DNA from 2 places in the Methylomagnum sp. genome. Region 2 is predicted to be linked to the other one. Evidence: riboswitches for the same ligand, from Rfam matches in the RefSeq annotation. Region 2 holds a riboswitch; the other holds the start of a gene.
What was found. Region 2 has a riboswitch for thiamine pyrophosphate ahead of ACXWUF_RS11535 (FAD-dependent oxidoreductase). Riboswitches for the same ligand answer to the same signal wherever they lie in the genome.
Positions count from the first base shown of each region.

Region 1: linked by a shared signal. The riboswitch ahead of thiC (phosphomethylpyrimidine synthase ThiC) and the one ahead of ACXWUF_RS11535 (FAD-dependent oxidoreductase) in region 2 are both predicted to bind thiamine pyrophosphate.

Region 1 is NZ_JBTEKS010000052.1:13,198-16,611, reverse strand. It holds gene thiC (phosphomethylpyrimidine synthase ThiC) at 1-1,157, opposite strand, end outside; TPP riboswitch at 1,238-1,338, opposite strand; gene ACXWUF_RS06450 (glycoside hydrolase family 44 protein) at 1,875-3,414, shown strand, end outside.
Region 2 is NZ_JBTEKS010000129.1:3,263-6,676, forward strand. It holds gene thiS (sulfur carrier protein ThiS) at 1-39, opposite strand, end outside; gene ACXWUF_RS11535 (FAD-dependent oxidoreductase) at 171-1,265, opposite strand; TPP riboswitch at 1,465-1,563, opposite strand; gene ACXWUF_RS11540 (sulfite exporter TauE/SafE family protein) at 1,974-2,771, shown strand; gene ACXWUF_RS11545 (hypothetical protein) at 2,764-3,414, opposite strand, start outside.

The sequences.
Region 1 (3,414 bases), on a different contig from region 2:
CCGTCGCCCAGCGAGAAGGCCACATCGTAAGCCTTCATGATTTCGCAGATGTCCTCGAAATGGGTGTAGAGGAAGCTTTCCTTGTGATGGGCCAAACACCACTTCGCCATGATCGAGCCGCCCCGCGACACGATGCCGGTCACGCGCTTGGCGGTCAGCGGGATGAACGGCAGGCGGATACCGGCGTGAATGGTGAAGTAGTCCACGCCCTGCTCGGCCTGTTCGATCAGCGTGTCGCGGAAGATTTCCCAGGTCAGGTCTTCGGCCTTGCCGTTGACCTTTTCCAGGGCTTGGTAAATCGGCACCGTGCCGATGGGCACCGGCGAATTGCGGATGATCCACTCGCGGGTTTCGTGGATGTTCTTGCCGGTGGAGAGGTCCATCACCGTGTCGCCGCCCCAGCGGATCGACCACAGCATCTTCTCCACTTCCTCCTCGATGGAGGAGGTGACGGCGGAATTGCCCAGGTTGCAATTGATCTTCACCAGGAAGTTGCGGCCAATAATCATCGGCTCGGATTCCGGGTGGTTGATGTTGTTGGGGATGATGGCCCTTCCCTTCGCCACTTCGTCGCGGACGAATTCCGGAGTGATGATTTTCGGGATGGCCGCGCCGAAGGATTCGCCGGGATGCTGGAACTTGTACATCTCGGCCAGGGCTTCCAGCTTCTGGTTCTCCCGAATCGCGATGTATTCCATTTCCGGCGTGATGATGCCCTGCCGGGCGTAGTGCATCTGGGTCACATTGGCGCCGGGCTTGGCGACGCGGGGCTTCTGGATATGCTCGAAGCGCAGGGCGCTCAAGGCGGGATCGTGCTGGCGTTGGGTGCCGTACTCGGAACTTGGGCCGTCCAGTTCCACCGTGTCGCCGCGCTCTTCAATCCAGCCCGCCCGGAGCGCCGGGAGGCCGTGGCGGAGATCAATCTCCACCGCCGGGTCGGTGTAGGGGCCGGAGGTGTCGTAGATATAAACCGGCGGGTTGGTCTCGGCGCCGAAGCCGGTGGGGGTGGCGGATTGGCTGACTTTCCGCATCGGCACGCGGAGGTCCGGGCGGCTGCCCTGGACGTAGACTTTCTCGGACGCGGCGAAGGGTTTGATGGACGCCCGCTTGGCGGTCACGGCGTCGTGTAGTTGGGTGTCTGCGGGGATGGCGCTCATCGCTTTCTCCTGGGGGTTGAGCGGGGAAAGATGGCGCGGGAAAGAGGGTCCAAACGGCGGAAACCGGAACGAGTCCGATATTACCCCAGGACAGGCTTTCCTACGCCGGTATTAACCGGGTCAGGTTCAAAGGGTGTGTCTCAGCCCCGCCATTTTCGGCGGGGCACCCCTAGCCCTACGGATGGGTGCCTAAGCTAAAACAAGCGGCCCGGTTTGGCAAGGCGAAGCGGGGATGCATTCAATCCAAACCAATGATTGGATGGGGGAAAACCACCTTTCAGATACACCATGACCGGGGTAACTGCCCAAGCCAAATTCGGCTGATGGGTGCTTTCTTGAAACCATCAATTATTAGTATCGGCCATGCACCATTCCGGGAGGCACAGGAAAATCCGATTGGGTGGTGGTACCCACAATAAAGCTGATGCCCATGTTTTGATGCGGTGGTGTCAAGGCAATTAGTGCCGGATATTTGCCCTTCCTAGAGAGGGCGGTGGTTGTAAGTTTCTTTGCTAACTTAACGCATAACCAGCTTCGATATATGGGTATTCGGGGCTAGCCATCAAAATTTCCCCTAACAAAGGCTATGCGGTTATGACTAAGCTAAATAAACCGACAGGCTGTCAAATCAGCCACGCTACTTTATTTCCAATCCTTTTGGGCTTAGCCCTCAATGGAATTGCGGCACCGAGTTTCGCTGATACTCCGCCCGCTTCGGTGCCATTGCTTGTCTATGGCGACGCCCTGCAAAACGGATTCACCAGCAATCAATGGCAGGACGGGACAAACGATTGCATTTTGAATCTTGCCTATACCGGCAACAAAGCCAGTGGCGCTAATTCCGCCGAACTTAGCCTTAATCATTACTGCACGGTTTTCTTCACCCAACCGGGGTACTGGGATGCGGGGACTTACATCGGCGGTTTCGATGTTGGCGGTTATTCTTACCTAGAGTTTGACTTGTACGCGATGTCGCCAGCGCAGGCGACGTTTGGTATTTCTCTGGCTCCCAACTTCTGGTCCACTACCGGTAGCCAAGTGCTGATCGAGAACTATGTCGTACCAGCCAGTCAGTGGCAACACGTCAAAATACCCATGAGTGATTTCAGCTTGTTATCCGGTACTTTGGTGGAAGGGTTGCAATTGCGGAATAACGATTGGCAGACCAATAACAATGTCTACGGGCATGTATTAATCGACAATATCTCCTTCACGCCCAACCTTGATCCACCGACGGTGACCTCGGTGAGCGGCGGCGATTTGAAGCACATCAAGATTTCTTTCAGCAAGCAGGTCGATCCTGCCACAGCCGCCATTCTAGGCAATTACGCCATCGGCTCTGCTCAGGATGGGGCTTATGCCACGCCTTTGGCACCGCAAAGCGTCAGTATCTCCCCGGATAAAATCAGCGTGATACTGACGGTGCCAACCCGTCTGCAATCCGGCAATTTGTACCAATTGGTCCTGAAGAATATTGCCGACCGACTGACCCCGCCCCATACCCTCGCGGCGAACACCACGGCCAATTTCACGGCGCAATTCAATCCGCTCGCCATCAATATCGACGCCGCCAGCGGCAATCACCCAATTAGCCCGTTGATTTACGGCCTGTCGTTTGCTCCCCCGGCCACGCTGGCGGATTTGAACTTCTCGCTGAATCGGCAAGGGGGTAATCGGGCCAGCACCTATAACTGGCTGGAGAATGCCGACAATACCGCCAGCGACTGGTTTTTCGAGAGCATCTCCGAGACGGGGGATGGCGTTCCGGCGGGCTTGATCGACGGCATGGTAAACGATAATAAAAGCAGTGGATCGGACTCTATTATTACTATTCCAACCACGGGCTGGGTTGCCAAGTTGGCACCGGATCGGAGTAAATTAGCCAGCTATTCCCAAACCAAATACGGCCCCCAAACCCAGGCCGATAACGATTGGTTCCCGGATGCGGGCAATGGCATGTTGCAAAGCACTGGGCTAAGGATTATCGGCAACGATCCAAACGATGCCTATGTGCCCTCGGATGTGAGTTTTCAGAGCGGTTTCGTCAATTATTTAATCGGGCAGTGGGGACCGGCCCAATCTGGTGGCGTGAAGTTTTATTCCATGGATAACGAGCCGGGTATCTGGTCATCCACCCATGTGGATATTCATCCCATTGGTCCGACCATGGAGGAGATCAGGGACAAAACCCTCGCCTACGGCACCATGGTGAAGCAACAAGACCCTAGCGCCCAAGTAATCGGCCCGGAGGAGGATG
Region 2 (3,414 bases):
GGGCAGGTCGAAGGTTTTCTGGTTGATGGTGATTTGCATGGTTATCAATGCCTCAGCCGGTGGCGTTCAGTTTCGTAGGGTGGGTTAGGCGCACGCTAGGTCAGGCTTGATATGGCTTCGTGGTCTACCGTGCGCCGTAACCCACCATCCTGACCTTCCCATGCGTCCCTTCAACCCGTCGCGTTCGGTCGATACAGCGCGGCCCAGGGCTGCGCCTCGCGCCAAGCGTCCCAATGGTCCCCGCCGCCAATCACATACCGGACCAGGGCCAGCGTCGCCTCGGCCATGGCCGGCGCGACCAGGAAGCCGTGCCGGTACAGGCCGTTGACCTGAATGAGCCGCTTACCATCCCAGCGAATTTCCGGCAGGTTGTCGGGCAGGGCGGGCCGACAGTTGGTGAGCATTTCCAGGATGCGGGCCTCGCCGAAGGCGGGATGGACCGAGTAGAGCGCGGACAGCAACTCCAGCGCGGAACGCACGCTGGTGGGGGAGGTGTCCTCGGTCTCGATCTGGGTGGCGCCGATGACGTAGATGCCGCCGGGCTTGGGCGCGATGTAGATGGGATAGCGCGGATGCAGCAGCCGCACCGGGCGGTGTAGTTCGACATCCGGCGAATGCACCCGGACCACCTCGCCCCGCACGCCCCGCACCGCTGACCAATCCGGTTTCGCGCCCAAGCCCCGGCAATCCAAGACCCAATCCGCGTCGGCCCGGTCCGGGGACATCTCGGTGTGCCAGTGCAGCCGCGCCGCGCTGGCCTCTAGCGCGGCGCGCAAGGCGTCGAGCGTGGCGCGGTTGTCCAATTGGCCCTCGCCCGGCAGATACAGCGCCCGGGGGAAACGGTGTCCCAGCGCCGGTTCCAAGGCTTCGATGTCGGCCCCACGCATTTCCCGTGGCCCGCCTGCGTGAAGCAATTCGGCATCCAGCGTCCGCAGCCTCGCGCCGAATTGGGCGGCTTGGTCGCGGTCCTGGGCGTGCCACAGGATGAGCGTGCCGTTCTGCTGGAAGAACACCGGCTCGGGCAGGGTCGCCAGTAGTTCGGGCCATAATTTCAGGCTGGCGAGGCCGAGCTTGACGACGATGGGTTCGGACACCACCGATTCCGCCAGCGGCGCCAACATGGCGGCGGCGATATGGGCGGCGGAGGTGGCGCCGTCCGGCCCGCCGCGCTCGTAGACATCGACGGTGTGACCGGCCCGGACCAGCGCCAGGGCGGTCAGCCGTCCCATAAGACCCGCGCCTAGCACGGCGAAACGCATGGACATGGCGGATTACCTCTGGGAAGTGGATGCGTAGAAAACGATGGTGGCCAGCGGGGCCAGCCTGGGGAAATCGGGGGCGTGTTCGGGGCGGTGCGATGTCGGCATGGCCGGTTCCTCATCTTCGGTAAAAAAGGATGAAACCGGAACCCACTTGAGTTGGGGAGGGACGGCGCCCGGAATCCGGCGCTTTGGAAACGGCTTGGATTCGGGCCATGAAACTTCCCACGCCAGCATTATCTGGATCGGGTTTAAGGGTCTCTCTCAGCGTTGCGGGCGTCCGCAAGCACCCCTGTTTCATCCGGGACCGATTAAAGCACAATCCGAATGGTAAGGAAAAGCTGGCCGGTCAAGCCCCAGGGCAATCGCGCTATATGAGGACTCTCCCGTTTTCTCCCTCTCCAGCGGGAAAGGGTTGGGGTGTGAGGGGGATTTAAATGGGATTTTTCAGCCTTAACCCTTTCAACATGCCGACCAAAAAGCTTAAGCCGAAACGGCCTGCCTTGCTGCTTGCGGGAAGAAATCTTTTTTGATCCCCTCTCCCGGTGGGAGAGGGGATAAAGCCCGGCTTCATACACATAGCGCGATTGCCCTGGGTCAAGCCCAGCCACACCGTCCTTATAGCTCAATGCCATATGCTTAGGCCGTTATAGGCTTGGTGGTTATAAAAGCCGACTCTACAATAACGAACTTTTTATCCGTAGAAGCATAAAAATGACTATCGCTTATATCATTTCGGGGTTGCTGGTGGGGTTCCTGGTGGGGCTGACGGGCGTCGGCGGTGGCTCGTTGATGACGCCGCTCTTGGTGTTCATCTTTGGCTTCGCGCCCAAGGCGGCGGTGGGCACGGACCTGCTGTTCGCCGCCATCACCAAGTGCGGCGGGGTGCTGGTCCACCACGGCAAGCATCGCTCGGTGGAATGGAAAATCGTGTTCCATCTCTGCCTGGGCAGCATCCCGGCGGCGCTGTTGGTCATTTATCTGCTGGAGAACGTGTTCACCAAGGACGAGTCCATCACCGCCATGATTACCACCAGCCTGGGGGTGGCCTTGATCTGCACCTCCCTGGCGCTGTTCCTCCGCAACCGGCTGATCTCCCGCCGCAAGGACGACGACATCGCCGTGCAACGCCTGACCCACGCCGAGCGCTATGGCCGCTGGCAATGGTTCATCACCATGCTGGTGGGGCTGTTCCTGGGGGTGCTGGTCACGCTGTCGTCGGTGGGTGCCGGGGCGCTGGGCACCATGGCGCTGTTATTCCTGTATCCCCGCCTGCCCACGGTGCGCATCGTCGGCACCGACCTGGCTCACGCCATTCCCCTGACCGCCGTCGCGGGACTCGGCCATCTGCACATGGGCAATGTGGACTTGAACCTGCTGGGCAGCCTCCTGATCGGCTCCCTGCCGGGCATTTATATCGGCAGCTTGTTGAGCGCGAAGATTCCCGAGAAAGTCCTGCGTCCGGTGTTGGCGACCTTGCTGATGATCATCGGCGTGAAGTTCGTCATTTAGCGGCCTTGGCACTGGCCTGCTCCAGTCGTCCCGGACGGCGGGCCAGCCTGAAATAAACCGGCGGGTTCTCCTCTTGGTTTAGTTCGGCGGCGCCGTAAAAGGAGCGGACCTCCCCGGCATGCAGCACGGGTTCCGTGGCGTCCTTGCCCTCGTTCTTCAAGAGCGACGAACGCCCGATTTGGACGCCGCCCTCGTCGAACAGCAGGAGGTCCAGCCGAACATACAGCGGGTCGGCCGCCTCGTTGGCCATGACGGCCTTGTATTCCCAGACCTTGCTATCGTCCTTGCCGGTCGCCGTGAAGGTGATATTGGCGACGCTATCCTGGTCAACGGGAATCACATGGTCCAGTTGCAGGGGCCGCAGTCCGGGCGAACGCGCCTTAACCTGCCGCGCCACGTCCTGCTTCAGCGAGACGAACTGGGGTTGCAGGACTTTCAATTCGCCAGCCTCGGCTTGAATCGCCTGGGTCAGCGTCCGCCGATCATTTTCAACCATCATCATCTGCGTGTAGGCCACGATCAGGGCCAAGGTTTCGACGCCCAGGGCCAAGGACAGGATAAAAATCCACACCTTCTTCCTGGGGTCGCGGCCATGCCACTGCCGCTCGTGTTCTTCCGGGCGACGCGGGCGGTGCCGTTCCCG